DNA from 2 places in the Peribacillus sp. NPDC097264 genome. Region 2 is predicted to be linked to the other one. Evidence: riboswitches for the same ligand, from Rfam matches in the RefSeq annotation. Region 2 holds a riboswitch; the other holds the start of a gene.

Region 1 (16,116 bases), on a different contig from region 2:
AATCTATTTGACGAATCAGAGTCCTATGATAAGGAACAAGTTGGAGAAATTACTTTACAGGGTAGAAATTGGGGACTGATTGTCAGTCCTTTATATTCAACTGCAGATAATATCCGCGGTGCTGTCGCCATCATCCGTGATATGAGTGATGAACGTCGCATGGATAAACTAAGGACGGACTTCATTGCCAATGTGTCCCATGAGTTAAGGACCCCGATATCGATGCTACAAGGGTATAGTGAAGCCATTGTAGATGATATAGCAGGCAGTGAAGCTGAAAAAATGGAAATGGCTCAGATCATTTATGATGAATCGTTGAGGATGGGACGTTTAGTTAATGATTTATTGGATCTAGCCAGATTGGAATCAGGGAAAATGAACCTTACTTATGACCTGGTTTCCGTCTCCCCCTATTTAAAGAGGATTACAAGTAAGTTCTATGGACTGGCTAGAGATAAAGGGATCACGATTACGACGCATCTTCAAGACGATGGGATCAACTGGAGTTTTGACCCTGATAGAATTGAGCAGGTATTGACGAATTTAATTGATAATGCAATCCGTCATACTCCTGCAGGCGGAAAAATCGATGTCATTCAAAAAATGAGTGATCGCAGAGGCTTGATTATAGATGTGAAGGACTCTGGTTCAGGTATTCCGGAAGAAGACTTACCATTCGTATTCGAGAGATTTTATAAAGCGGATAAAGCACGTACCCGTGGACGGTCTGGTACGGGCCTAGGTCTGGCCATTGTTAAAAATATCATTGATGCACATGATGGATATATTTCGGTGAACAGTTTACCAGAAAAGGGAACAACATTCAGCTTTATTCTACCTCGAATATTGGAAAATGCTGAATAAATGTCAGATTGCTTGGCAAATAATCTTGATACATGAGAAACAGAGTGGGCAAAGGCAATTGGATTCTCCTAATTGCCTTTGCCCATATTTTATTTGCGGGCAGTATATGGAGTGAATTGGGTAATTAGTATAAAATAAGTATGTAACTTTCATATGAAAATATCGACTATAATTATGAACGGATGTGGAGAAATAATGAATTCCATTTTCCACGATCTTTATGAAAAATATCACCAGGAAATTTATCAATTCATTTATTATATGACCAAAGACCGTGAAACGGCAGAGGACCTGGTTCAAGAAGTTTATATAAGGATAATGAAGGCCTATAATCGTTTTGAAGGCAATAGTAGTGAAAAAACCTGGATGTATTCCATTGCGAGAAATGTGACCATTGATTATTTTCGGAAACAAAAAGGATGGAAGAATAAAATCATTCCCAATATTGATTGGGATGGTCAGATGATTAAAGATAATCAGCCGATTCCCGAAGAAGTGGCCATTATGAATGATAATGTCAGAGAGATATATCGTTGCTTGAATCGATGTACTGTTAATCAAAAAGCAGTCATTATTTTACGGTACATACAAGGCATGTCCATTTCAGAAACCGCGGGTGTACTGAATTGGAGTGAAAGTAAGGTAAAAACAACGCAACACCGCGCTTTAAAAGCGATTAAAAAAATGATGGATGATTCATCAGAAGAGGGGAGGAATTCCTTTGAAGAAATCCCGTTGGAAAGAAAGAGAAATTGAGGACTTGCTTCGCCAACTTCCGGAGGTAAAAGATAAACGCTCGAAGAAAGAAGTGTTTTCGAGGATAGAAGGTAAGCAAAGAAGAAACCGTAAAAAACTTTGGATTCCTCGTATTGTGGGCATTGCCTCCTTATTCTTAATGATGATCATTGGATCTTCACTGATGATTGGAAAAGATGAATCTCAAGAGCAGGAGGTTAATAGCCACGGCAATGGAAAATTGGCCATTTCAGAAAGTAAGATCATTTTGGATAAGCAAGAAAAGCATGATATTGAATCACATGAAAAGCAGGATGTAAAGGAAGATATTGAGGGCGAACCAATAGAAAAAAATGAATTGAAAAGTAAATCTCAACAAGTGGAAAAAGAAAAAACACCCATTCGTGCGATCTACTCAGAAGATTTGCGGGGGAAGTCGACAATAACTCTAGGCGTGCCTGATCACCAACAGAATTTTATCGTACCTCTATCTTTTGTAGTCGATACTATCGAAGAAACGGAAGCCTTGGATCAGGTGGTAAAAAAGATGTCGACCATTAATGAGAAAAAATATGGCCTGTCCGATTATTTCCCTCTAGATATTAAGGTATCCCATGTTCCCACCAACAACACAGCAAATATCGAATTACGGGCAGGCAGTAATCTGTTGGATGAGGATATCGTGTTTCTTAGAACCATGGAAGAAACCTTATCCTATCTAAATATTGATAAAGTGACATTTACAACGGACGGAAAATCTGGTGCCAGTTTTGCTCATGCCGGAACAGTAATAGAAGAAGAAATTCCCCAGCACAAGAATCGCACATTCTTTCTTTATCACACGGATAAATCATCTTCAAGTTTCCTTGTGCCTAGCAATATCGATTATCAGAACATGGAAGAGGCCCTACAAGCGGCAAAGGAGGAACCTGGCATAGAAGGGATTTCTTCTGCTCTACCGGAGAGTTTGAAGTGGGAGAACCTAACATATGATGGGGGTTTAGTAACTGTAGAACTGGCACAAGAAGGCCGCTTGAAGAATGATTCAGAGTCGCTTCAAGGTTTGGAAGTCATTCTATTTACAGCTAAAGACTTTGGCTATGCAAAGGTGAAGTTTGAAAACTCCCCTGTAGAAATGGTAGGTTCTCTGAATTTATCGGAAGAGATTACAGTACCCGTTGCTCCTAACTTAGTTAATTAAAGGTCAAGTGCATGCTTGCGATGTGAGAGGCAGATGAGGGTCGTTCAACAAAAAAAGGATGCCCGCTAGTGGGGCATCCTTAAGTGGAAATTATAAAGCTATTCGGGCCATGAAAGTAATTTCTTGTGTTTCCTCTAAGAATTGCTTCATATTATCTTCTAATGGTTTATCGAAACTCAATACCATGATAGCTTCCCCGCCAGCTTCTTTACGACCAACTTGCATAGTCGCGATATTTACGGCATGATCACCAAGAATTTTACCGACGTTACCGATTACTCCAGGTTTATCAGTGTGTTGGATATAAAGTAAATTAGCTTCTGGATGGAAATCAATTTTGAAACCATTCAGATTGACAATCCGGGAACCATAGTTCTCGATATGAGTACCACTAATGGTTAATTCGCGAGTGTCGCCTTTTACTTTTAGACTGATCAGGTTAGAATAACCTAGAGAGTCAGTAGAAACCTTTTCGCCAATGGTAATGCCACGCTCTTTAGCAACCAATAGCGCATTCACTTCATTAACTGAAGCATCTACTCTTGATTTGAAGAAGCCTGCTATTAGGCTTTTTGTTAGAATAGCGGTGTCGAAGTCCAATGATTCACCTGCATAAGTTACGGAAATCTCCTGAATGCCTTCTTTCATGCATTGTGAGGCAATGGAGCCCATTTGTTGGACTAGTTGATAGAATGGCTGAACCTTTTCAAACACCTCTTTAGAAATGGCTGGAAGGTTAATTGAACTTGATACAGGATTACCTTCAAAATAGGTTAATACTTCTTGGGCGACTTGAACGGCAACATTCAATTGGGCTTCTTTAGTGGAAGCTCCTAAATGAGGAGTAGCGATGACGTTATCAAGTTCAAGTAATTTATGGCCAAGCGGTGGTTCTTCAACAAAAACATCCAATGCGGCTCCAGCTACATGTCCCTCGACAATCATTTCATATAAATCATCTTCATCAAGGATTCCGCCACGCGCACAGTTTAATACGTACACGCCTTTTTTACAGGTGAGTAACTTTTCTTTATTGATTAACCCTCTAGTTTCGTCCGTTAGAGGTGTATGTACAGTGATTATATCTGCTTTAGGGAGCAATTCATCTAAAGTCAGGGAAGTTACGGACATTTTTTTTGCACGATCGGCTGTTAAGAATGGGTCATAAACTATGACTTCCATGCCGAAAACTTTTGCGCGTTTGGCAATCTCTCCACCAATTCGTCCGAAACCAACAATGCCTAAAGTTTTTCCGCGAAGTTCCGTTCCTGTATAAGAAGATCGTTTCCATTCTCCATTTTTCAGGGAAGCATAAGCTTGCGGAATATGGCGCATCAAGGAAGCCATCATGGCAAATGTATGTTCAGCTGTTGAAATTGTATTTCCGTCAGGAGCATTCACAACAACGATTCCTCGTTTTGTTGCAGCAGGAATGTCAATGTTATCAACGCCGACACCTGCGCGAGCAATGATCTTTAGTTTTGGCATGCGGTTCATTAAATCTTCTGTAACTTTTGTTGCACTTCTAACCAGTATTGCATCGATCTGATCAAGTTCGTTTGCTGCTTCTTCTACAGTCTTCTGAATAAGAAGAATATTGGATGCCTCTGAAAGCGGTCCGAGTCCTTCTGGTTTGATGGCATCTGCTACTAAAATCTGATACACGTGTAAACACCTTCCTAGGTAAAATTCTCTTAAATTTCAGTTAATTTTACAATTGAAATGGGAAAACTGTCAATTTGGCATACCTATATGTAAGCGCTTTAATTAAAGTTGCTTTGAAATTCACTCGTCCAAAACCGCAAGGGCAAAGGGTTTGAGTCGTAATTTTCTAAAAATAAAAATTATTTTAGACCGAGTAAAATGTCGTGATTATAAATACATATTTTGTTTAAAATGAATAAAAGTGTAATATTCGATTGTCGTAAATTCATAGTTGCGATGAAAATACTATTCAAAAAAAGAAAAATCATTTATAATGAAAATTGTAAATTAATTTTATAGGTCTATCTTCGGGGCGGGGTGTAACTCCCCACCGGCGGTGATGAAGAAAAATTCTTCTAAGCCCGCGAGCCTTAGGGCAGGATTTGGTGAGATTCCAAAGCCGACAGTATAGTCTGGATGGGAGAAGATGGAGGTTCCTGAATGCGTTCAAACAGTCAAGTGCTGAACGTTTGTTTGATGAAACCTTTAATTTATCCCTTTAATTCTGTCGGAATTAAGGGGTTTTTTATTGAACATCAACATTCATGAAGGATCCCTAACCTCTTTTTCAAGGTAGATCAAGAAAAAGAAGGAGAGAGAACTATGAAATCGAACAAAGTTAAAAAGATGGTCACACTTGCAATGCTAGGAAGTCTTTCCTACCTACTAATGCTTTTGAATTTTCCATTTCCGGGATTTCCGCCTTTTCTGAACATTGATTTTAGTGACATCCCAGCACTGATGGCGGCATTGATTTTCGGACCGCTTGCAGGAGTTTTAGTTGAATTCCTGAAAAACTTATTGGATATGGTCATGACTGGAAGCGATACGGGTGTACCGGTTGGACATATCTCTAACTTTATAGCGGGGGTATTATTCATACTGCCAACATATTATGTATATAAAAAAATAAGTTCGAAAAAAGGAATGACATTTGCCTTGCTAGCCGGAACAGTTTCCATGGCGCTAATTATGAGTGTCTTGAACTATTATGTCTTTTTACCGGCATATACTTTCTTTATGGGATGGGATGCCATGACCGCACCAGAGTCAAGACAATTCGTAACTGCGGCAATACTCCCTTTTAACATCATTAAAGGAGTGCTCATTACTTCCGTTTTCATGCTATTATTTGTTAAACTCCAAACATGGATCAATAAAACAAGTGTTATATAAACATGCTTAATATATAAAAAGAGGCAGAAACAACCAGATGATAACTGGGTTGTTTCTGCCTCTTTAATGTATGGGGAGAAGTTTTAAAAAATACATAAAAAAAGCCATTCTCAAAATGAAAATGGCTTTTATTCTTATTCGAATTTTAAAGCGTCGCCCTCGAATGATTCGTCTGCGACTTTGATAGAGTCTGTGGGGCATCCTTCAAATGCATCCATCATGTCATCTATAAGAACATCGGGGATTTCAACGATTCCTTCGTTATCATCTAGCGTAACAAAAGCAATTCCTTCATCATCATAATCATAGATATCTGGTGCTGCAGCTCCACAAGCTCCACAAGCGATACATGTTTCTTTATCAACAATAGTAAATTTAGCCATGAATAAAACCCCTCCTAAGTTGATTTACAACTCAAAACCTTTTTATTATAGATTAACATCTCTTTCTTATTGTAAGACCGAATGCCGAACTTATCAATAGAAAATGTAACGATAATACGGCAGTATATGAAAAGTCAACACAAATTATTGGGAAAATTTCTTTATAACGAGTACGTATTTAGTTGTTTATTCACAAATATCGTTGCATATATGACATAAAAAAAGGCGGTATTTGCAGATTTTTGTTACAATATAATTGGATAAATGGAACAAGGATGTGAGTTTCATGAACAATTATCTTCAAGCAATCATTTTATATGCGATACAAAAGTTCCAAGGTGAGCGTTCCATCTACGCAATTTATCATATGCTTCAGGGTAAAAAATCGTCCCAGACTATTCAGGATGCGCATTTATTTGGTCTGACGAACATATTTGGGACTATGCCTCGTTTTACCCGGGAGGAGTTATCTCAAAACATAAAATTGTTTCTTGAACTGAAACTAATCGAACCAACGGAAAAAAATGATGTGTATTTGATTAGTGAACAAGGAGGAGGGGCGTTGGCCTCTTATTTCAAAAAGTGGCCTCTTCCTTTATCACTAAATGGGTGGAAATACCAAAACATCACCCCGGATTTTTGGAGAAGACTCAATCTTCTTATCCAAACTATATCCCATATTGTCCACAATGAAAGGCCTTTTTATCCGATACAACAGAATCAACGAGTACAGGAATTCGTAAAGGGTTTTTTATATGCCAACCAACAAAATCGAGAGTTACTTGCTCAGCATCTTTTTGATGAATTGGTCACCCTCTTAGAGATGCAAAGTGAGTTGAACCGTGACATTTTTGTTTTGAAAATTACGGGAGTCAATCGAATCGGACTTACGTTTGAGCAGATTGGAAAAAGGAAAGAAATTGATGAGTGGTTTGTGCACTACGTTTTTCTCGATTCATTGCATCAAATGCTCGCAGAGATATCAACAGTACGCGATTACCCTCTGTTGGCTTCTTTAATCCATGATTGGAAAAATGGTGGGCATCCTCATCTAACACAATCGACACATACGACTCTGCAATATATTCAGGCAGGGAAAACGATACAGGAAATTGCAGAGATTCGTCGCTTAAAAGGAAATACGATTGAGGATCATCTCGTAGAAATCGTGCTATCGGACAAAAGTTTTTCGATAAATGACTATGTTCCAATAGAGGATGAAGACAAAATCATTACGGTCATTAAACGGTTGAATACGAGAAAACTCAAGGCAATCAAGGAAGCTGTCGATAATGAGCAAATTAGTTTTTTTCAAATAAGGCTTGTACTTGCGAAAATAGGTGATAGAGGATGAACTTGAATACAGTCCTGAAAGATAAATTTGGATTTGACAATTTTCGTCCTGGACAGCATGAGGTAATCGAATCCTTGCTAGAAGGGACCGACACATTGGCAATGCTTCCCACAGGGTCTGGTAAATCATTATGTTATCAGCTCCCTGCTTACCTTATCAATAAGACGGCTATAATTGTTTCACCGTTATTATCCTTGATGCAGGATCAGGCGGATCAGCTTAAGATGAGAGGGGAAAAAAGTGTTCTGACCCTCAATTCTTTTTTGACCGCGTATCAAAAAAAACAGGCATTTGAACGATTGCAAACGTATCGGTTTATTTTTCTGTCTCCCGAAATGCTTGGGCTAGAAAGTGTAATCCAGTCTTTAAGGAAAATTGACATAGGCTTATTTGTCATTGACGAGGCGCATTGCATTTCTCAATGGGGATATGATTTCAGGCCGGATTACTTGAACTTGGGAGAAGTGAGGCGTAAGTTAAGTAACCCATTAACGCTTGCCTTGACGGCAACAGCAACAAAAGAAGTACGGCAAGATATAATCAGGAACTTGAATATCTCCCAACCCAAGGAAATCGTTTCATCCGTTGATCGGGAAAATATCGCGATACTTGTGGAAAATATATATAGCTACGAAGAAAAGCTTGCCCGTGTCCTCTCGCTTGTCAGGGAATTTCCAGGTAGTGGAATTATTTATTTTTCTTCGAAAAAAGTGGCTGAAGCGGTCTCGGGTTTTTTACAGGAAAATGGAGTCGGTAGTGTCAATTATTATCATGGAGGTATGGAACAGGAGCAAAGAATGCTCATTCAGCAGCAATTCATCTTGGGCCAGTTAAAAATCATTTGTGCAACGAGTGCGTTTGGAATGGGAGTCAATAAAGCTGATGTTAGATTTGTCATCCATTTTCATATGCCATCCACAATGGAATCATACCTTCAAGAAATAGGGAGGGCAGGCCGTGACCAAAAACAAAGTGTAGCCATTTTACTATATAGCGAAGGGGATGAAGGACTTCCGTTGCATTTGATGGAACAACAGCTACCAACTGACCATCAAATTGAGGCCGTTTGTTCGTATTTAAATGAAGCGAAAAGAAGTATGGCTGATTTAAGTCTTTCTGAAAAAGAGCATCTTCTTCAGAGCTTTTCCTTGAATGATATTCAATTCCGTTTTTTTACACAATTTCTGACGGATGATGACTCACCATTGCATAGAACAAGGATGAAAGACTATTGTCATACAAGAAAGATGCAAAATCAGGCAAAGCTGAACGTTTTTTTGAATTGGATTCATACTAAAATATGTAGGCGTTTGGGCATTTTGCATTATTTTGAAGAAGAGCAGCAAAAAGGGAATGACGTATGTTGCGATCGTTGTGGAATAGATGCAAAAAATATCTTGGATGTATGGCCGGCAGTAAAGGAACAGCAGGGTAATTCATATTCTACATGGAAACAGGAATTAGCTTTTATCTTATTGGATAAGGATAATGGGCATGAAAAATAAGCAGGCGCAATTAATTAAACAGCTGACAGACAAACAGTTACTATATAATTTGTTCCTGACCCAAATTATTCTCTTAACGATTGGCTTTTTTTTAGGTATTATCTTATTTGAAGATTTTTCTACCTTTCGTTCTTTATTTGACATTAAAGATATGGATATTTTGTTGATAGGTGTCCCTGCTGGAATCTTAGTGGTCATTTTTGATGTGGTTATGATGAAAGTGACCCCTGTTTCCTATCAGGATGATGGTGGAGTCAATGAACGCATTTTCAGTAGCCTACCATATCCCATGATCTTTATCGTCTCTTTGTTAGTAGCGGTTAGCGAGGAATTATTATTTCGTGGTGTTATGCAGACACATATAGGCTTATTGTGGACGAGCATTATCTTTGCGGCGGTTCATTATCGTTACTTATTTAATTGGTTTTTATTTTTGAATGTGACGCTTTTAAGCTTTCTCATCGGATTTTTGTTTGAATGGACCCAAAATATTTTAGTGACGATCACAGCCCATTTTTTAATAGATTTTATCCTCGGTATATTAATAAGACATAAGTATGTAAAGCTGGCAGTATGTGAAGAGGGTGGTGACTTAGATGAGTCGTGTAAAAGAGAATGAAAACGATCAAGCTGGAGAACTTCGTACGCGATCCGATCGTCATAAGGTGAAGTCATCTTTACCAAAAAGAAGTGAGGTTCATCAGAGTAAAAAGAAAAAAAGCAAAGTGAAGATAAAGTTCCCAATGATTAAATTATTATCGCTATTTTTCATTTTGCTTCCTATAGGATTTTATAGTCTTTATACATACCTTCAGGATAGGCCTGAAAAGGATACCAAAAGTAGTGAAGTGGTGAATTTTAGTGATGACGAAGAAACTATAGAAGAGGCTGTGCCGACAACGGCAACGGCCGGGGATATTAAGGAAAAAGAAGAAAAAGATACTGCTAAGCTTAAAGAAAAAAAGCAAGAGGAAGATAAGGCTGCAGAAGAAAGAGCAAAGAAAAAAGCCAAACAAGAAGCGGAAGCAAAGGCTAAAGCAGAGGCGGAAGTAAAAGCCAAACAAGAAGCGGAAGCAAAGGCTAAAGCAGAAGCGGAAGCGAAGGCCAAACAAGAGGCAGAAGCAAAGGCTAAAGCAGAAGCGGAAGCGAAAGCCAAACAAGAAGCAGATAATAAAGTAGCTTCTGGGGATGCCGCAGCTACCAAATCGGAGGCTGACGGATATAAAGTTGTTTACCATACGGTTCAGGCAGAAGAGACATTGTTCAGGATTGCGATGAACTACTACAAATCGCAGGAAGGCATTGCGCTAATTCAGAAATGGAACGGGCTGAATGGCAATGAGATTTCGAAGGGACAAGTCTTGAAGATACCACTGAAAAAGTAAAAGCAAAAGCACTCTGTCTCTTAAGATCGACAGGGTGCTTTTTTTCCTAAGGTTGGGTTATTTATAGTAAAGGTCCGCCCCCATTATCATTTTTTCCAAGACAACCTCATATCATGATTTGAAGGATTAGGAAAGAGGGGGAAGATAAATGGAACCGGCAATCATTTTATTGGATGATAAAACCGATCAGGCGGCAAAACAAATGTTACAGAATGTTGTGGTCCGCAAAAAAAAATTCGAGACGCTCAAAAAGAAGCATCTTCATAGTTTATGGGCAACAATGATTATCGCTGCTCTTTTCTTGATATATCTTTATTTATATATAGTTGTTCCTTATTCCTATTCGTTCTTTAAGATGTTCAGTGTCTTTGTTGACCATTTTAGCCATTTTTTATTTTTGGCTGCGACGACCGGAATCTATGGTTATATGATGATGATCAAAAAGAAAATGGATAAAGCAGAAAAGGAATTTCAATTGCTTCGATGTGAAATTATCAACAAAAGCAAACAGTTGTGGGAAAAAGAGGATGAATGGAAAAATCGGCACAAGGTATTTGACATGATGAAGAAGAACTATGATATTAACTTATTTCATGAAAATAAATAAACTCCTAGTTAGGAATATTGAATAGCGGGTATTATGGTTTTATGAGTAAGTTTCGGAAGGATTTCGGTAATTGAAAAGAAAGAAGGTTTAATGAAAGATGTTTTTGGTTTATGTGTTTTTGGGTTTGCTACTGCTTATATGTGTGATGGTTTTTTACATGTGGCGTACAGCTAAACAAGATAGGCTACTTATCCAGGATTTATATTTCAGCAACTTTCCGGAAGGATTTGGGGAAATTCGGATTTTTTTTATTTCCGATCTACATCGGAGAATTATATCGGATCGTTTAATCGAAGATGTCGTTGGTAAAGCGGATTTAGTCATTATTGGAGGGGATATCAGGGAAAGTGGAGTCCCCTTAGAGCGGGTAGAAAAAAATATCTTGAAACTGAAAGAGATTGGACCTATATATTTTGTATGGGGGAATAATGATTACGAAGGAGACTTTCATGAATTGGATGCCTCACTTCTGAATCTCGGGGTCAAGATATTGGATAACACTTCCGTTTCTTTTGAGTCGGAATCAGGAGAAAAGGTTGCTCTCTTAGGCATAGATGATATTTCCGTTGAAAGAGACAGACTCGACCTTGCTCTTTCGGACTGCGGGGATGAGCATTTTCGGATTTTGATCAGTCACAATCCACTTGTTAAAGAACAACTAAAGTCAGAAAATCGTATCAGTCTCGTTCTTTCGGGGCATACCCATGGTGGGCAGATACGCATATTTGGATTTGGCCCATATCGTTTGGGAGGCATAAGGAACGAAATGGAATGCATGTACATAACTAGTAATGGATATGGGACAAGTACTGTGCCATTAAGGCTTGAGGCAAAGCCGGAAACCCATCTGTTCACATTGAAAAAAGGGAAATCTACAGAATATGGAGAGGTTTTGGAGAAAATCTATTAGGCCGTTAACTCAATGAGCATATTTGAATTTTACAGAGTGGAATTAATCCACTATAATTTCATCAATGATGTTCTGTTATTGGAGGCCTTGTAAACTTATGCAAGAAGGTAAATATAATATTAAGGCAGTTTCTAAACTGCTAGGTATCCAGCCAGGTACTTTACGGGCGTGGGAAAGACGTTATCACTTTATTGAACCTATCAGGAATGATTCAGGTCACAGATTGTATACGGAAAAGCATCTGCAAATCCTAAAGTGGTTAATCAATAAAACAGACCAAGGGTTCACGATTAGTCAAGCCGTTTCGTTGCTTGAAGGATCTGAAAGGATAGCGGAAGATGTCCACGAAACCAAGCAAAATAATGAACAAACGCTCAAATTAGCGAATGAACTCCTTGATGCACTGTTAAGCTTCAATGAAAATAAGGCCCAGCTGATTATTAGTCAGGCATTCAGTATGTACAGTATCGAGCAAACGGTAGTTGAAGTACTTGGAGGTATCTTGGTTCAAATAGGCAATAAATGGGAAAATGGTGAAATTACTTCAGCCCATGAACATTTTGCTTCATCCATTATCAAAGCTAGAATCAGTTCGATTATGCATACTATCCCGACAAGTGGTTTATTGCCAAAAGCACTAACCGTTTGTGCGCCAGGGGAAAAGCATGAATTCGGTTTGCTGATTTTCACAATCTTCTTAAAAAGAAAAGGGTATGAAACGGTTTATTTAGGTGAATCGATAGCTGATGAAGACCTCTTTACTGTATTGAATATAATCAAACCATCTTACCTCTTTATGTCATGTTCGCTTTCTGAGAATCTCCCGGGAACTTTAAAGTTGATAGATGAGCTATGGCAGGAGTTCCCTGACCTGAAAATAGGTCTTGGGGGAGAAGCGCTGAATCATCTTTCTGACGATGACCGTAATAAATTCAAGCATGTATTCATTGGCGGTCTCCAATCGGATTGGAATAAGTGGTTGAAATTTTAATGTTTTCCTCATAAATAATGGATATGCACCTTGAGACCAAGTCTTCATATGATGTATGAAGATGGAAACCAGGGGGCATTTTTTTATGAAACTGGAACGATTAACGAACAATAAGATTAAGATTTTTTTGACCCTCGATGATTTAATTGATAGAGGCATCACAAAAGAAGACATCTTAGGGAATTCCTTGAAAGTGCACAAATTGTTTCAAGATATGGTGGAAGAAGCTTGTGAAGAGCTCAGTTTTAAAATGAGTGGTTCGATTGCCATTGAAATATTTTCCCTACCTGCTCAAGGGTTGATCATTATAGTAACGAAGGATGAAGAAGAATTATTTACTGAGGAAGAAGAATTTCTGGATTTGCAGGTTAAAGTTGATGAATCTCCCCATATTCTTTATGTTTTCCACGATTTTGAAGATGTAATTCAGTTGTGTCATCGTCTGACCCTCCAAGGGATGCTCAATAGTGCCCTTTATTTTTATGAAGGAAAATACTATTTATTGATTGAGGGTGTTAGGGATGCAACTTATGAAACGGTCATCTCCCTTGCAGCCGAATATGGCCATGCTTCGACGCTGACATTATCCCGCATAAATGAATACGGAACCCGCCTAATTGAAAAGGAAGCCATACATGTTTTAATCACGCATTTCATTTAGTAGAAAAGAGGAGACAGGGCAGACACTTCAAATATAGCCGAAAACGGTTTGCCTGGATAACCTCGTTCCTTTTCGGTTTAACCTCTAAGATTAGGGGAAGTATCAAGTATATAAACGTAAATGTTACCGTTTTCATTTTTTGAATATTTCTAACTTTTAAATTCCCATTTTTACTCTTTGCTTTAATATTGCGAAGGTGTATACTAGCACTGAAGAGCACTTATCACTAATAATAATGGATCTAGATTATATAGGGGGTACTATAATGGAATCGGCAAAAGGGAATAGCCATGTGAATGAGGAAGAAAAACATGACGTGCTAAAGTCTACCCAGACAGTAATACATAAAGCACTGGACAAACTGGGGTATCCTGAAGAAGTATTTGAGCTTTTAAAAGAGCCTTTACGATTATTGACGGTGAAAATGCCAATTCGTATGGATGATGGTTCCGTCAAAATTTTCACAGGATATAGGGCACAGCATAATGATTCTGTTGGTCCTACAAAAGGTGGCATTCGTTTTCATCCGAATGTGACGGAACGTGAAGTAAAAGCACTGTCCATTTGGATGAGCTTGAAATGTGGCATTGTTGATCTTCCTTATGGTGGTGGGAAGGGTGGAATTGTATGTGATCCACGTAATATGTCCTTCCGGGAATTGGAGAGACTTAGCCGGGGTTATGTCCGTGCAATCAGCCAAATCGTAGGACCCACAAAGGATATTCCTGCACCAGATGTATTTACTAATTCACAAATCATGGCGTGGATGATGGACGAATATAGCCGTATAGATGAATACAACTCGCCTGGTTTCATTACTGGTAAACCTCTTGTACTAGGTGGATCTCATGGACGTGAATCTGCAACAGCTAAAGGTGTGACCATCTGCATTAATGAAGCGGCTAAGAAACGCGGCATTGATATTAAAGGGGCACGAGTCGTCATACAAGGATTTGGGAATGCAGGTAGTTTCTTAGCGAAATTCATGCATGATGCCGGTGCTAAAGTGATCGGTATATCCGATGCCTATGGTGCACTTCATGACCCAGATGGTTTGGATATTGATTATTTACTTGACCGTCGAGACAGTTTCGGTACGGTTACAAAACTGTTCAAAACGACAATCACTAATCAAGAACTTCTAGAATTGGATTGCGATATTTTGGTTCCAGCCGCCATTGAAAACCAAATCACGGAAGAGAATGCTTCAAACATTAAAGCTTCCATCGTGGTTGAAGCAGCCAATGGCCCGACTACTATAGAAGCTACGCAAATTCTAACGGATCGTGGAATCTTATTGGTTCCTGATGTCTTGGCTTCGGCTGGGGGCGTTACCGTATCTTACTTCGAATGGGTCCAAAACAATCAGGGATATTATTGGTCTGAAGAAGAAGTTGACGAAAAGCTCGAAAAAATACTAGTGAAATCATTCAATAACATTTATGATCTTTCCCAATCCAGACGTGTTGACATGCGATTGGCAGCATATATGGTCGGTGTTAGGAAAATGGCAGAAGCATCTCGCTTCCGTGGATGGATTTAATAATTTAATGATGTATGATTAACTTGTATTGCTAGAGCGTACGAGCATTATCATTGAAAAGATATGTAAAAAATCCTATCATTTAATGATAGGATTTTTTAATAGGAGAAGAATATAACTTAATATTATTGTTGGAAAGGCAGTGCGTGTAAAATGAATGAAGAAGAAGTAATTATAATCGGTGGGGGCCCATGTGGACTGTCAGCTGCTATTGCTCTAAAAGAAGAGGGAATTCAGGCCCTTGTTATAGAAAAAGGAAACGTAGTCGATTCCATTTATCGATATCCTACCCATCAGACCTTTTTCAGTTCCAGTGAAAAGTTAGAAATAGGGGATACGGCATTCATTACCGAAAATCGGAAACCCGTGCGAAATCAGGCACTGGCCTACTATAGGGAAGTTGTCAGGAGAAAAGAATTACGGGTACATAAGTTCGAGAAGGTTGAAGAAGTGAGAAAACAGGATGACGGACGCTTTTTCGTTAAAACATCTAAAGGTAATTATACGGCGTCACGTGTCATCGTAGCTACAGGTTATTATGATCATCCTAATTATATGTGCATTCCGGGCGAAGAGCTTCCTAAAGTGTTCCATTATTTCAAGGAGGGACATCCTTACTTTAACTGTGACGTTACTGTCATTGGTGGTAAAAACTCAAGTGTGGATGCAGCACTGGAATTGGTCAAGGCCGGGGCAAGGGTTACAGTCCTTTATAGAGGATCCGAATTTTCTACAAGTATTAAACCATGGATTCTTCCTGAGTTCGAGTCATTGGTCCGTAATGGTAAAGTCGTGATGGAATTTAACGCCACTGTAGATAAGATCACTGAAGATAGTGTGGCTTATCATGTTGGTGACGTGCATAAGGTAATTAAAAACGATTTTGTATTTGCCATGACGGGTTACCACCCCGATCATTCATTTTTAGCAGCAATGGGCATTTCGATTGATCAAGAAACAGGAAGACCTACTTATGATGAGAAGACGATGGAGACAAATGTTGAAGGCCTTTATATCGCGGGTGTCCTGGCAGCAGGAAATAATGCCAATGAAATTTTCATTGAAAATGGCAGGTTCCACGGCGGATTAATTGCTCA
Region 2 (16,116 bases):
GTCCTTTTTGCTTTGACCAAAGCCGATGACCATATCGTTTGTTCAAAAGGGTTGTATGGATGTACTTTCGGCCTTCTTCAACTGATGGAGGAAAAATACCGGATCACCCACGATTTTTGCGATATGGAAACGGAGGACCAGCTAAGGAGCATGATCCGTCCGAATACGACCTGCATCTATGTTGAGACGCCGATTAATCCGACGATGAAAATGATCGATTTAGCATTGGTCATGAAAGTCGCCAAGGAGAATAATGTACCTGTTGTGGTCGATAATACGTTTTCCACTCCATATTTACAGAAGCCACTGGAATTTGGATGTGATGTCGTCCTTCATAGTGCTACGAAGTATCTTTGTGGACATGGGGACGTTGTCGCGGGTCTGATTGTCGGAAAGAAGGAGTTTATCAATCAGGTGGCCATGACAACACAAAAGGATATCGGAGGGATTATTTCGCCATTTGATGCATGGTTGCTGTTGCGGGGATTGAAGACGTTGCCAGTCAGGATGGATCGTCACGCTTCTAATGCAACGGAGATCTTTCGCATGCTGAAACAGCATCAACGGGTTAAGGCCGTCTATTATCCAGGCGACGCAGAATCAGGGGATTATCGGATCATGGAAAAACAGATGAAATCCGGTGGAGGCATGATTTCCTTTGAACTGGAGGGGACAAAACAGGATGCCCAACGATTCCTCAATAACTTGAAGCTTATAAAAATCGCGGTCAGCCTAGGAGACGCTGAATCCTTGATCCAGCATCCCGCTACGATGACACACTCGTCCATCCCAAAAGAATCAAGAACGCAGATGGGCATCACCGACCAACTCATACGGCTCTCCGTCGGCCTAGAATCCTGGCATGACATCTGGTCTGACCTTGAACAGGCGTTTTAGGGGTCTGACCCCTTTTATTTCCTGAATTATTTCCTGAGGTTCCTGATCAGGACGGTTATGGATAGGATGAGGATGAGGGCGGCCAGGATATAGGATGTGGTGGTGATTGTAGGATGGGGCGTGCTGTTCCTTACGCCGATTCCGATGATGGCCCAGACGAAGACGAGTGGGTAGCACCAGTCCTTGTTTTTGATGGCAAAGATGAATGCCAGAGCCGTGGCTACGAGTAAGAGGGCGATCGTCCATGCTACATCGGAAATCCCGAAACCATTCCAGCCGATATAGGTCAGATAGTAGGAAATGTTAGCAATGGTCGCGACGCTCACCCATCCTAGATAGACGGAAAAGGGCATCAAGTCGAGAAAGGCATGCCTCACTTTTATAATGTTTGTGTAAATGACAATCAAGGTCAATAAAAGTGTAATGATGATGATGACGGATAACAGGAAGTATTCGTAATGCCAAGCTAATAGCCAGGCTCCGTTAAATATACAGCTTAAGGCGAACCATGGGAAAGAGACCATATATGCGGGACTTGTTTTGTGTTTCCCCATAAACTGTCTGGCTACCCAGATGGCAAGAAGAAAATAAATCAATCCCCATATCGAGAATACATAGCCGGCTGGGGTAAAAAGAACGTCCAGTTTCCCGGAAACTTCCCCTGAGGTTTGGCCATTGAAGGGAAGGTAATTAGCCAGGAAGTTCATCGTGATGACGAACAGATAGGCAACAAGATTGATAAGAACAATTAGCATGTGTCTTCCTCCTTTGAATGAAATTGGGACATATTATCTTATTCCTTTTAAATTGGAGAGATAACCTTTTTTAGCACATCGGAAGGAAGGATTCTTACTTGGTGGATAAAAGAAGGTATTCAAGATCTGTAAAGGGATAAAGGTACAACACGTCTAAAAAATAAGGACCTTGCTACTTTTATTGCAGCAAGGTCCTTTAAAGGTGCTTAATTAATTAGTAAAATTAGGATTTAGCGTTAACAACCGTTTCATCCTTTTTTTCGGGGGTTACATATTCTTCTTTTAATATGGAATAATAGGCGCTGTCTAATAATGTACCCTTCGTCATGTGGCTTTTACGGTGAATCCCTTCACACTTCATGCCTAAGCGATCCAATACTTTCCCGGATGCGGCATTTATCACATCACATTCAGCAAATACTCGCTCCAAATCCAAAACATGGAAGGCTAATTCCAGTATTGATTTTCCCGCTTCGGTCATATAGCCTTTACCCCAGAAATTCCGGTTTAAAGTATAACCCAGTTCTCCACATTTGTTCGATTCATGCACTCTGAATTCGATAGCCCCAATCATTTTGTTGTCTTCCTTTAACACGAGTGCATATTTGCCGATAGGCTCTTCCAAGAAATAGTTCGCTATGAAGTTCTTAGTCTGGTCCAAATCTTTATGTTTGTCGTAAAGGTAACGTGTCGTTTCTTCATCAGATGTATATTCATACATATCCTCAGCATCATCAAGCGAAACCGGACGTAAGATGATACGCTCACTTTCGATATGATTGTGCTGAACCATTAAAAGGTTTGTCTTTCCCATTTGAATTCCCCATTTATTCTTGATTTTCCAATTATTATATCATGATTTGTCACATTTATAAGAAAATAATGGAATCAAATTTTAGCATCTCACTCAGATCGTGTATACGAGATTTGTATTATGGCAGGGATCCATTGATATGTAAGCACCACGGCTATAGTCGCTTACATAGGATCGTTTCCTTCTTTTTCTTATAGGAAGTGCTTGCAACTATCGATTCATTTTAGGATAGATGTTTTACATCCGTACTTTAGAGTGTTAAAATAATGGAAGATTCAAAAAAATAGTTAGTCCTTCGGGGTCGGGTGAAAATCCCAACCGGCGGTGATGAAGCAATTCTAAGCCCGCGAGCCTGATAAAGGCAGGATTTGGTGAGAATCCAAAGCCGACAGTACAGTCTGGATGGGAGAAGGACGTGTGAAATCCAAGTGTATACGTACGCCTATTTTTTCAGAATATGAAATGATGGGTTTATTAGGTATACCATTTTTTTCACTCATTTCTCCTGCTAACTCCTTAGGCCATCCTAAGGGGTTTTTTATATGTGTATAAAAGGGGGAGAAACTATGTTTACCGGAATCATTGAGGATATCGGCACGGTTCATTCCATGAAAAAGGGAAGAAGCAGCATGGAACTGGCCATTTCCTCTAAGAAAGTACTGGAAGATGTCCATCTTGGAGACAGCATTTCCGTTAACGGGGTCTGTTTGACGGTGACTTCCTTCACACAGACTTTATTTACGGTCGATGTGATGCCGGAAACGGTGAAAGCTTCATCGATCCGGACATTGAAACCAGGTTCAGAAGTGAATCTTGAACGTGCGATGAGTGCTAATGGACGTTTCGGCGGCCATTTCGTTTCAGGTCATATCGATGGAACGGGCACCATCATGAAAAAAGAACGAAAAGAAAATGCCGTCTATTATGTGATTCAGCTGGAAGAAGGGCTCAGTACATACTGTATGCCAAAAGGATCTGTTGCCATCGATGGGACAAGCTTGACGATATTCGGCATCGAGGGAAATTTGCTGACTGTATCACTCATTCCCTTGACCCATCAGGATACCATTTTGGGCAGGAAGGCGGCAGGCGATATCGTAAACATTGAAAACGACATGTTAGGGAAATATATCATACATCAAATGAAAAACAGCGAATCAAAACCAGGACTGGATTTAGCATTCTTGTCTAAGCATGGATTCTAATAAATGGAGGTGTACAGGATGTTCCATACCATTGAAGAAGCGATTGAAGATTTGAAAGCTGGGAAAGTAATCATCATTTCCGATGATGAAGACCGCGAAAATGAAGGGGATTTCGTGGTGCTTGCAGAAAAGGCGACACCCGAAGCCATCAACTTTATGGCGACGCATGGCCGTGGGTTGATTTGTACGACGATTACCGAACAGTTGGCGAAAAAGCTGAACTTGCATCCGATGGTCAATGATAACACCGATCATCATGGGACGGCCTTCACCGTAAGTATCGATCATAAAAGCACGTCTACCGGAATCAGTGCGTTCGAGCGGTCCATTACCATCCTTGAGCTTTTGAAGGAAGATTCGGTTGCCGAGGACTTTCAACGCCCGGGGCACACTTTTCCGTTGATAGCCAAGGCAGGGGGCGTGTTAAGCCGCACGGGACATACGGAAGCCTCCGTCGACTTGGCCAAGTTATGTGGGGCTGCTCCAGCAGGTGTCATTTGTGAAATCATGAATGAAGATGGAAGCATGGCACGTGTATCCGACTTGGAACTAATTGCGGATAAATTCAACCTGAAATTCATTACGATTGCGGACTTGGTACAATACCGTAAGCAAAAGGAATCATCGCAAGAACAGGTATACATTCAAAATGCATGATGTTTTTAAAATGAGGAGGAAATAGACATGGGGAAAATTATCGAAGCACAATTAATCGGATCGGGACTGAAAGTGGGAATCGTGGTTGGAAGGTTCAATGAGTTCATTACAAGCAAGCTATTGGGCGGAGCATTGGATGGTCTGAAACGCCACGGTGTTGACGAGGATGACGTGGACATCGCTTGGGTGCCAGGAGCATTTGAATTGCCGCTCATTGCCAAGAAACTTGTGAACACGGGGAAATACGACGCAGTGATTGGATTAGGGACGGTCATCAGAGGTTCTACTTCGCATTATGATTATGTCTGCAATGAAGCAGCGAAAGGAATGGCCTCCGTTGCTTTGGATACCGGCGTTCCGGTCATCTTCGGATTATTGACGACGGAAAATATCGAGCAGGCCATTGAACGGGCCGGCACGAAATCGGGAAATAAAGGATATGAAGCAGCGGTCAGTGCCATAGAAATGGCGAACCTTGGAAAACTGATTGAACAATAAATTAGATAGAAAGCCGCGGAAGGGCAACCATCCGCGGCTTTCTTCTTGAACAAACAAATTACTTCTCGCTGACTGTCAGCTTTTCCAGGCTTCTTAAAAGGTCTTCAAAACTGGAGAAGTTACTTTCCATTTGGGTAATGAGGGTATTCTGATCCACCACGCTCGCGGCGACTTCCTCCAGGGAAGCGGCATTTTCCTGTACGATGCTGGCAATATTGGTCACTTCATTCGTTGCCGTACTCGAGTTTTGCGTCAAAGCTTGAAGCATGGTTTGAAGTTTGATCGATTGTTCCATGACTTGGAGCGTGTTTCCTTCCATCTCTTTGAAAACGTGTTCGACATCTTCGGAGTTTTTCTTTATCATGCCTGCAACATCCAAGCTCTGATTCACGCCATCTGTCACCTCATTAGACTTGATGGAGATATGATGTAAGATTTGCTGGATTTGATTGGTCGCCTGTCGGCTGTTTACAGCAAGCTTCCTGATCTCATCCGCAACCACGGCAAAGCTCTTCCCATGTTCCCCCGCTCGTGCCGCCTCGATGGAGGCATTCAAGGAAATTAAGTTCGTTTGGTCCGAGATGTCTTCGATTGTTGCCAGAATCGTTTGGATCTGCTTATTTTGTTGATTCAATTCTTCCATTAAGAAGGCGGTCTGTTTAGCCTTTTCCCCCACGGATATAATATCTTGGGCAAGGATGATCATCGCCTGACGTCCATCTTTGGTGCTTGATTCATTTTCTACCGTATGGACTTTCATTTTATCGGATGCAAGGGTGGCCTGTTGAACTTCTACATCGAATGAATCGATGGAATCTTTCACTTCATTGGCGCTAAATGCCTGGGATTCAATATTCCTTGTGACTTCTATAAAGGCATTCGTGATTTCCTTGGAGATATTTCCAGTGACTTGGACATTGGCTTGCAGCTCATTGTAAAAGTCGGTCAATCCATGAACGGATTTGGTGATTTCGTCAAGCATATCCTTGGTCTTGATTTCCGTTTGTCGGCTCTTAGCAAGCTCGACCAAAGCGACATTAATCGAAGCACTACCGATTAAACTGAAAAAGACGGATAAAATGGCAGTTAAAATAAATAAAAGAATGATACCAAGTACAGTGACGCCCTTTTCAGATAAAACCATGGAAAAAGGTTCTGACCATAAAATCAGGTAAATCAGGAACCCTGAATATAGGACGATCGACAAGATGACATGATAATAATCGTAATAAATGGACGCAAAAAGAAGCCCTAGATATAACAGGACCAATGACAAAGGGCTACTGGACTGGATGATGATCGAAGCGAATAAAAGGTTGATCGTGATGCCGATAAGATAGGGCACCCCGAGTGTCCATTTTTTTTGCTTGATCAAAATGGAGGCCACAACGGCGGGGATGATGCTAAAAAGGGCAATGATTCCAATGTTTAGAGTCGGTATGCCGACTGTGAATGATAATAGGAGGCCGGCAGCAATCGTGAATAGTGTATAGATGATGATGGCCGAGTGTCTTGAGTTATTTATTATTTCTCTTGATGCACGATCTGATCTGAACTGATACATTGTCATACCTCGATTTCTATTTAGTAACTCATCTATATTACGATGTAAATATTACAAAATAAAGAAAAAAATTGAAGGTGGTCGATTTTTTTTTACGTTCAAAGCGGTTTTGGGTGGAACCGTGTTAAAATAGTCGGATGTGATTATGCTACAATTGTAAAGATTGCAATTGAAAATCATTTCTTAGGGAAAAGTAAATATATTAGTTTTTAGGAGGGGTTTATGTGTACTATCTTTTTACACATAATGATTTAGACGGGGTCGGCTGCGGAATCGTCGCGAAGCTTGCATTCGGGGAAGACGTGGTAGTTAGCTATAATTCAATCGGCCGCCTTAATCAGAATGTCGAAGCATTTCTTGAGCAGGCGAATATCGAGGATACATTGATTGTTACCGATCTTTCGGTAAATGAAGATAATGAAAAAATGATTACGCAATTCGTTGAGGATGGAGGACATGCACTTTTAATCGACCATCATAAGTCGGCACTGCATTTGAATGAACATGACTGGGCATCTGTTACGGTTGAACAGGAAGACGGCAAACAAACGGCAGCCACTTCTTTATTCTATCAATATGCGGTGGATCAAAAGTGGCTGGAGCCTTCCCGGATTTTCTCTGAATTCGTTGAATTGGTTCGACAATATGATACATGGGAATGGCAGGCCAATAATAATGTAACGGCCAAGCGGTTGAATGACTTATTCTTCATGATTCCGATTGAAGAATTCGAAACGAAGATTGCCCATAAGCTCTCATCAGCTGAAAGCTTCGCGTTTGATGAAGTGGAACAGACTCTTTTGGGAGTGGAAGAGAGTCGTGTGGATCGGTACATAAATAGGAAAAAAAGAGAAGTGTATCAGGCTACGGTCGGTCCTCATACAGTTGGGGTGGTCCATGCCGAGTCTTACCATTCGGAATTGGGTAATGAGCTATCAAAAGAATTTTCCCATCTGGATTATATTGCGATCCTTATGGTCGGAAGCAAAAGAATCAGTTTCCGCACCATCCATGATGAGATAGATGTAGCTGAGGTTGCAGGGAAATATGATGGGGGCGGCCATCAAAAAGCCGCAGGTTGTACGATGTCGGAAAAAGCATACAGCCAATTCGTCGAGAAGACCTTCTTCTCTGAACCGATTAAGCGCGACGCTCATAAGAACCAATTGAATGTGAAGAATTCACCAGAAGGTTGCCTATATTCAACGAGAGATAAACAGGATATCTTCATTTATGAAAATGATGAAGAAGAAGAGTGGATCATTGAAGTGAATGGAAAACTGATAAAGAAATCGTTTGATACGTTCGAGGAAGCGGAAAAATACACGAAACGTAAATATGTAGCCTGGCTTGCGAACGATGAAAGATACGAAGAGTTTGTGAATAGAGGGTAAGGCAATGCAGCTGTCCAAATTTGGGCGGCTGTTATTTGCAGTTGTTATATGGAGGGAAAAAAATGAGGGTAGTACCTTAGTTCTTTTCTCCTAAAAACGCTTGACAAAGATTCGATTATACTGAATAATCTTATTGTTAAGTAGTTGATAACGATTATCAATTTCAGCGTGAAAGGGGAGGTAATGATTACATGCGAATGAACGTTAGTAACGTTGAAGTTGGATACGACAAAAAAGTGATCGTTAACGGCTTGACGATTGAAATTCCCGATGGCCAAATTACTACAATCATAGGATCTAATGGGTGTGGAAAATCAACGTTATTAAAAGCTTTAACAAGAATCATTCCCTATCAAAATGGACAGGTCTTTCTTGATGGAGCGGAAATACAAAAAAAGAATACGAAAGAATTGGCGAGGGAACTGTCGATCTTGCCACAAACACAGGATAGTGCAGTAGGACTTTTAGTCGAGGAACTGGTTTCATATGGTCGTTTTCCATATCAATCAGGGTTCGGTGGCCTAAAAAAAGAAGACAAAGAAATCATTGATTGGGCCATGAAGTCTACTAATACATATGAATTTAGACACAACTCTGTAGATGAACTTTCCGGAGGTCAAAAACAGCGGGTGTGGATTGCCTTGGCACTTGCGCAAAACACGGACATCATTTTTTTGGATGAGCCTACAACCTATCTGGACATGGCCCATCAACTTGAAGTATTGGAGCTTTTGCAGAACTTGAATGAAAAGGAAAATCGGACCATTGTGATGGTTCTACATGATTTGAATCATGCAGCCCGGTTTTCACATTTCATGATCGCTCTTGAGAGTGGGAATTTAATAAAAGCGGGCACACCAGAAGAAGTGATGAGTCCAGATGTACTGAAGAAAGTGTTTAAAATTGACGCGGAAATCAGTAAAGACCCCCGTACAGGTAAACCAGTTTGCATCACATACGATCTAATAAAAGGAGAATGAACATGAAAAAATGGCTTTTATTCTTAGTTGCAGCATTAATGGTTATTTTAACGGCTTGTGGAAATGATGAATCATCGACTAAAGAAACATCGCAAGGCAAGGATGATGCAAAAAAATCGGGTACGATCAGCTATAAATCGGAAAACGGTACGGTTAAAGTTCCCGCCGATCCAAAACGCGTAGTCGTTTTATCGTTATTCGTGGGAGATTTAATGGAAATGGGTATCAACGTAGTCGGTATGGATTCATGGTCAAAAGATAACCCGGATTTCGCCAAAAAATATCCGGATGCTGAAGTGGTAGCAAGCACGGATTATGAGAAAATCATTGAACTTGATCCAGATTTGATCATCGGTTCTAATGATGTGGAAGACGTTAAAAAATTACAAGAGATTGCACCAACCGTAATCTTCACATACGGTGCTTTGAATTACATCGACCAACGTATCGAAGTGGGTAAAGTAGTCAATAAAGAAGAGGAAATGACTAAGTGGGTTAAAGATTTCCAAGCACGTTCGAAAGTAGTAGGAGACAAAATCAAAGATAAAATCGGAGAAGATGCTACTATAACGGTTGCTGGTAACTCTGATAAGCAAATCTATTTATTTGGCGATAGCTGGGGACGTGGAACGGAAATCCTGTATCAAGAAATGGGATTGAACATGCCGAAGGCTGTTAAAGATGTTGCCCTTGAGCCTGGATTTTTTGGAATTTCCGAAGAAGTATTAGGTGACTATGTTGGGGATTATTTAGTTCTTAATTTAGTGAAAGAAGGACAAGATACTTCATTCATGGACTCTACTTGGTACAACAAAATACCGGCGGTTAAAGATAAAAAGGTATTTTATGCGGAAGGTTCTGCATTCTATTTCGCCGATGCCCATTCTTTCGATAAACAACTAGACTTCTTCGAAGAATCTTTTCTAGGTAAATAAGGGGAGATTCGATGAAAGTCTCCTATTCTATTATAAGCAAAATGGTTTTATCGTTCGTTGTTTTGATGGTGGTCGTGGTCTTGGCGTTAGGGTATGGTGCAGCAAATACGAGTTTTCAAGATTTATATGAAGCTGTTATCGGAAGAAGCGGTGGACCCTATTATGATGTGCTAAGAGAAATTCGTCTTCCTCGTGTCATCGCGGCATTCTTCGTGGGAGCCGCGTTGGCAGTTGCCGGGGCCATCATGCAAGGGATGACAAGGAATCCTCTTGCCGATCCGGGTCTACTCGGTCTGACTTCAGGTGCTACTTTAGCTCTTACCCTGGTCTTGGCCTTCATTCCCGGAATCACCTTCTTAATGCTTATGTTCAGTTCTTTTATAGGTGCAATGATTGGTATGCTACTTGTATTTGGAATAGGTATCACGTCTAGAAACGGTTTATCTCCGCTAAAGCTCGTTTTAGCGGGAGCGGCCGTTTCTCTCTTTTTACAGGCCATTTCAAGTGGTATAGCCATTCTTTTCAATGTATCGAAAAATGTCAGTACATGGACGGCTGGAGGGTTGATCAGCACAACATGGGATGCTTTGATCATTGTCCCCTTCATCATCTTTGGTTTAGTGTTGGCGACTGTCTATAGCAAACCATTGACTGTCCTTAGCTTAAATGAAGAAGTGGCGAAAGGGCTTGGACAGAAGACGAAGAAGATCAAAGTGATTTTGATGTTCGTGGTCATCGTTTTAGCAGGAACGGCAGTAGCCCTGATAGGGAATTTGTCGTTCGTGGGCTTATTCATTCCGCATATCGTCCGGAAGATCGTGGGGGCGGATTACCGTTTGATCATCCCGATGTCGATTATAATCGGCGGATCCTTTATGGTTCTAACAGATTTCATTAGTAGAATCGTAATTGCTCCATTGGAAATCCCCATTGTTGCATTGGTCTCATTAATCGGGTTCCTATTCTTCCTGGTCTTGGTAAAGAAAGGAGGTCGAACTTTCTTTGCGTAAAAAAAGTAATGTACGATGGATGTATAGCTTAACGACCCTTTTACTGATCATAAGTATCCTTGCCGGCATCAGCTTAGGACCTTCCTCAGTCGGTATCTCTCAAATCATTCCGACGATATTGGGGGATGGGACATTCAAAGAGGAATTCATTCTCTTTTCCGTTCGGTTTCCTCGCGTCCTGGTCCTAACTTTAGCAGGGATGTCGCTGGCATTATCCGGTGCCATTTTACAGACATTGACCAAAAATGATCTGGCTGATCCAGGTATTATCGGTATAAATGCTGGAGCAGGGGTTGCAATTACCTTATTTTACTTGTTCGTTGACGCCAATTTAGACTCCTATACCTATCAGTTACCGGCAGTAGGTTTCTTAGGTGGGATCATTACAGCCGGGCTGATCGTCCTCTTCACGTTGGACAGGAAAAACGGTATCCAGCCGATCAAGCTCGTGCTGATGGGGGTCGGGTTTGCCTCAGCATTATCGGGATTAATGATCATCCTGGTTTCAAGCGCTAAACAGGAGGATGTCCAATTCATCTCCAAATGGCTCGCAGGGAATATATGGGGAGCCGATTGGCCCTTTATTCTAGCGCTTCTTCCCTGGCTACTGGTGGCGATACCGTTTTTACTTTGGAAGCAAAAGGCAATGAATCTCCTCGCTCTTAATGAAACGGTGGCGAAAGGGTTGGGCGTTTCCCTGAACAGGGATCGGGCCCTTTTGCTGATCATTGCGGTAGCATTGGCGGCTTCAGCGGTTTCGGTCGTTGGGAGTATTAGTTTCATTGGATTGATTGCTCCTCATATCGCCAAACAGTTGGTCGGTTCCAAGCATCAGAGCTTTTTATTCTTATCTCCCATAATTGGTGCAGCCATCTTAGTTTTCGCTGATACAATAGGCCGCATCATTTATAGTGAACAAACCATTCCAGCTGGAATCATCGTCGCTATTATCGGAGCTCCTTACTTCCTATACTTATTAAGGAAGACAGCTTGATCGGATTAAAAAACCAGGTTTCCATGAACTGTGCCCCATAAAATGGACAGTCTAAAAAAAGACCTATAGTTTAAACAGCTAAACGATGACTCCTGTATTGTGCAGGAGTCATTCTAAATTTAGCTCCATTGGTACGATTTGAATTGAAATTCCTCTAAGCATAACTCCTCAATTTGAACAACTATAAGTGCTAACTGTGATCTAGAATGAAGGAATTATCGACTAAAGGGAAGTTTACGGGCATGGATCTCGACTCTTTTATTGTTCAACAGTTAGATATGGAGGATGAAGATATTGGGCCCGTTCATGATCCAGATATTGTGTATCTAAAAAGATAACGGCTTTTTGATTTTTCAAAAGTAATCTCTCCAATGGATACCTTGAAGAAAAACTGAAGAGCATAAGGGATTTTTGTCCCCACCAAGGGTGTGGAGTTAGGCAAAGCCTAACAAAATGATGGGTACTAGAAAATTGCATTTGCAATACACTTTGCAATACATTTGCAAGCATTCTAGCAAAATGTATTGCAGCGATATAAATACCCTCAAAATCTCCAAAAGAAAGCACATATAAAATAGGACAATTCAGGGAGCTAATCACTTAGGTTGTTTTCCAAGAATACTTAAACCGATAAGTTGAATTATGTTAATTTGTTTCTGACTTTTTTTTATTTCCAAAAATAAATGCAATTAAAAGAACTGATAAAAGACACATTATTAATCTAACTAATTCAGTGAGTAACCAGCTATTTAAAAAGTTAAGATTGTCTGTAAGGTTCATGACTAAATAAACAACAAAAAGAGTGATGAAAAAATGTTTATTCATAGTTTCCCCTATTCTATTTTTTAGGTATACGAGCAATAAGTTGTATTTATCATAGAGTATATCTTCGAAATACATTATTTGTTTCCTCTTCAGTCATACCGATAATAGGGGTTTATGTTAACTAACTTTTCTTTAACTCTCCTTTCTTAAACTGTGAGCAATAATTCAATATATATATCCATGGTGTTATAAGTTGGTTTCCTCATTAAGAAGCCTCTTCTGGTTGAACGATTTCAAATTCACCTTCTGCATACTGTTGCTCCGCATAATGGCCTCCCCATTGACAGAGCTCCTGCAAGATGGGTTTAAGAGATTCTCCAAGTTCAGTGGATGAATATTCAACCTTTGGCGGTACTTGATTATACATCTTTCTGCTCACAAGTCCACTGGCTTCAAGCTCTCTAAGTGTTTGAATCAGCATTTTCTGAGTTATATTTGGGATAATGCGCTTTAATTCACTCGTTCTCTTTGGTCCATTCATTAAAAAGTATAATACAAGGCCTTTCCATTTTCCGCCAATAACTTCCTTTGTCACTTCAAACCCACAACTAAATTTTTTCATGTCTAAAGCTCTCCATTCTACATTTATTACTTTTTAGTTACTATATCACAAAAAAGTGGGTACTTCCGATAATGTGCTTAATGAAGGATACTATATTTTGTAAGTTGTTCTTCAAGTACTTAAAGGTACTAGACATAAAATAAAATTAATTCTAAAGGAGTGTTAATTATATGGGTAAATTTGAAGGTAAAATAGCGCTTGTAACGGGTGGAACAAGTGGGATTGGTCTTGCTACAGCACAAAAGTTTGTAAACGAAGGTGCATATGTTTATATCACAGGACGCAGACAAAACGAACTTGATAAAGCTGTTAACCTAATTGGCAAGAACGTAACCGGTGTTCAAGGGGATATTTCTAAGCTTGATGACTTAGACAAACTATATGACATTATAAAGCAGGAAAAAGGTAAGTTGGACATTCTTTTTGCTAATGCAGGTGTCGGCAGCTTCCTTCCATTAGGTGAAATTACTGAAGAGCAGGTTGATAGAACGTTCGACATTAACGTTAAAGGAACCATCTTTACTGTTCAAAAAGCGTTATCACTATTCCCGAACAAAGTAGGTTCTATTATTGTAACGGGCTCTACTGCTGGATCAATTGGCAACCCAGCGTTTAGTGTATATGGAGCTTCTAAAGCAGCATTAAGAGCACTAGTTCGTGACTGGATTCTTGACCTAAAAGGAACTGGAATCCGTGTAAATGTGGTTAGTCCGGGAGGTATTCTTACACCTGCATACGATGAGCTTTTTGGTGATGCACTTGAAGGAGTAATAGAAAATAGCAGAAATACTGTTCCAGCTGGAAGAGTTGGGACACCTAAAGAAGTAGCAAACGCTGTATCTTTCCTTGCTTCAGACGAAAGCAGTTACTTGACGGGTGTTGAATTGTTCGTAGATGGCGGGCTAGCACAGGTTTAATTTAACTTCGCAGAGATTACAAATGGTCCCGAAAAAAGGTTAATGGGGCTTTACTTGAAGAAGTCAAATTAAAAAGTCGTTTTCCTTAAGGACAGGGAATTCGACTTTTTTATGTTTGAATTTGCTTAACGTTGTAAATCCGTATTTTCCTGACGCTACCCCTAAATGACCTGTAAAAAGGATAACTTTGTGAAGAAATGTACTTAAGCTATCGGGGGCTTTAGCTCAACAAGGATTTCAATAATAACCAACCTATTTACAACACAACGGGTCCCCGAATAGTTATTAACCGATGCATACGAAAAATCCACTCTTAGGTAATAGAGTGGATTTTTCGTATGCATCTATTTCTCGTCTTTTACATTCAGCAGGTGTAACAGACGCATTATTGTCTTGTTTATTTCACCCAGTTCCTTTTTACTCATACCAGAAGCGTCGAATAAGGATTGAGGAACGCACGATGCCTTCTCCTGTAGAGCTTTGCCTGCTTTAGTAATGAGAATGTTCACGACGCGTTCGTCCACTGTGTCACGGCGACGCTCGATGAGACCGGCAGCTTCCATACGTTTGAGTAGAGGAGTCAGTGTACCGGTATCAAGATTAAGCGCTTCACCTAGCTCTTTAATTGTGCTTTGTTGCTTCTCCCACAACGTAACTAAGACCAGATATTGAGGGTAAGTGAGTTGAAGTTCATCTAGGTAAGGGCGATAAAGTCGTAATATAGCCCTTGAACAGGCATACAACGAGAAACATAAGTGATCCTCTAAGTTAAGATTATGCGGGTTAGTCTCCATGGTTGCACCTCGAATAATCAGTATTTTCTTCATTAATATTTTAACATAACTCGTGGACAATAAAAAATGTTTTGCAAAATTAAATTGTTGACAATATTTTGTAAATAGACTAAGATAAATTCACAAATTATATTTTGCAAAATACAATTTTGTAAAATATAAAATACTGATAATGGAGGAATTTATAATGAGTAATATTACAGTTGGATTTGAAAATGGTGCACCTATTGAGCTTCACTACGAGGATGTAGGATCTGGAAAGCCGGTCGTGTTGATTCATGGTTGGCCACTCAGTGGAAGATCTTGGGAAAAACAAGTTCCTGCACTTGTGGAGGCTGGTCACCGAGTTATTACGTATGATCGACGAGGGTTCGGACAGTCTTCTCAGCCCTGGAATGGTTATGAGTACAATACGTTTGCGGCTGATCTGCACAAACTGCTGGAGCATCTTGATCTTCATGACGTGACTTTGGTTGGATTCTCAATGGGTGGCGGTGAGGTGGCTCGTTACATTGGCACCTACGGAACGGATCGTGTATCGAAGGCTGTGTTAGCGGGGGCAGTTCCACCATACCTTTACAAGGCTACAGATAACCCCGATGGAGGATTTGATGATGCAGTGATCAAAGGCTTACAAGATGGGGTTAAGGCGGATCGACTTTCGTTCCTCGATACGTTTACAACTAACTTCTTCGCCTCCGGGGACAGAACGGATCTAGTGAGCGAAGAATTCCGGTTATACAATCGTGACATTGCAGCATTCGCGTCTCCAAAGGGCACGCTTGACTGTATCTCAGCGTTTAGTCAAACAGATTTCCGAGGTGATCTAGATAAGTTCGACTTGCCGACACTTATTCTTCATGGGGATGCGGATGCAATCGTTCCGGTCGAAATCAGTGGCCAGAAGGCACATGAGCGCATTCCTAACAGCCAGCTTGTGGTGATTAAAGGTGGTCCGCATGGATTTAATGTGACGCATGCCGAGGAGTTCAACGCGGAACTCATTCAATTCTTGAATACTACTGAATCAGATTCTATATAACTGCTATTCTTAAAGCAAACAAGGAAGGCACCCAATTGTTAAATTAAGATATTAAATCATAGGATAGTTAGTCCATTCTGAGGGCTAATTATCCTTTTTTATTTACATATTGTATTAAGAAAATAAAGGTACTCAACAAATGATTGCTAACGCTGTATATTATGCAATTAAATCAGCAGATTGGTTGTTTCTATGAGCTTTATAGATATTTCTAACATAAATGAAGAGATTCGTAGTGTTATTTACGAAATTCTTGCCACTTATAACCTAATA

The links. Region 2 has a riboswitch for FMN ahead of ribE (riboflavin synthase). Riboswitches for the same ligand answer to the same signal wherever they lie in the genome.
Region 1: another riboswitch for FMN. It lies ahead of ACQKL0_RS07890 (ECF transporter S component); the one in region 2 lies ahead of ribE (riboflavin synthase).

The regions. Positions count from the first base shown of each region.
Region 1 covers NZ_JBNNSR010000004.1:161,625-177,740, forward strand. The annotation lists gene ACQKL0_RS07870 (ATP-binding protein) at 1-864, shown strand, start outside; gene sigX (RNA polymerase sigma factor SigX) at 1,039-1,620, shown strand; gene ACQKL0_RS07880 (hypothetical protein) at 1,586-2,800, shown strand; gene serA (phosphoglycerate dehydrogenase) at 2,891-4,465, opposite strand; FMN riboswitch at 4,805-4,937, shown strand; gene ACQKL0_RS07890 (ECF transporter S component) at 5,108-5,680, shown strand; gene ACQKL0_RS07895 (ferredoxin) at 5,815-6,063, opposite strand; gene ACQKL0_RS07900 (helix-turn-helix domain-containing protein) at 6,350-7,417, shown strand; gene ACQKL0_RS07905 (RecQ family ATP-dependent DNA helicase) at 7,414-8,922, shown strand; gene ACQKL0_RS07910 (CPBP family intramembrane glutamic endopeptidase) at 8,912-9,541, shown strand; gene ACQKL0_RS07915 (LysM peptidoglycan-binding domain-containing protein) at 9,519-10,307, shown strand; gene ACQKL0_RS07920 (DUF2663 family protein) at 10,456-10,914, shown strand; gene ACQKL0_RS07925 (metallophosphoesterase) at 11,072-11,824, shown strand; gene ACQKL0_RS07930 (MerR family transcriptional regulator) at 11,922-12,815, shown strand; gene ACQKL0_RS07935 (genetic competence negative regulator) at 12,901-13,476, shown strand; gene ACQKL0_RS07940 (Glu/Leu/Phe/Val family dehydrogenase) at 13,742-15,019, shown strand; gene ACQKL0_RS07945 (YpdA family putative bacillithiol disulfide reductase) at 15,173-16,116, shown strand, end outside.
Region 2 covers NZ_JBNNSR010000010.1:58,140-74,255, forward strand. The annotation lists gene megL (methionine gamma-lyase) at 1-897, shown strand, start outside; gene ACQKL0_RS16280 (tryptophan-rich sensory protein) at 924-1,652, opposite strand; gene ACQKL0_RS16285 (GNAT family N-acetyltransferase) at 1,876-2,466, opposite strand; FMN riboswitch at 2,754-2,884, shown strand; gene ribE (riboflavin synthase) at 3,033-3,671, shown strand; partial or broken gene ribB (3,4-dihydroxy-2-butanone-4-phosphate synthase) at 3,690-4,292, shown strand; gene ribH (6,7-dimethyl-8-ribityllumazine synthase) at 4,356-4,826, shown strand; gene ACQKL0_RS16305 (methyl-accepting chemotaxis protein) at 4,885-6,390, opposite strand; gene ACQKL0_RS16310 (DHH family phosphoesterase) at 6,615-7,784, shown strand; gene ACQKL0_RS16315 (ABC transporter ATP-binding protein) at 7,976-8,764, shown strand; gene ACQKL0_RS16320 (ABC transporter substrate-binding protein) at 8,767-9,699, shown strand; gene ACQKL0_RS16325 (FecCD family ABC transporter permease) at 9,711-10,709, shown strand; gene ACQKL0_RS16330 (FecCD family ABC transporter permease) at 10,729-11,703, shown strand; gene ACQKL0_RS16335 (hypothetical protein) at 11,962-12,303, opposite strand; gene ACQKL0_RS16340 (winged helix-turn-helix transcriptional regulator) at 12,734-13,090, opposite strand; gene ACQKL0_RS16345 (SDR family NAD(P)-dependent oxidoreductase) at 13,261-14,007, shown strand; gene ACQKL0_RS16350 (MarR family winged helix-turn-helix transcriptional regulator) at 14,352-14,801, opposite strand; gene ACQKL0_RS16355 (alpha/beta fold hydrolase) at 14,989-15,843, shown strand.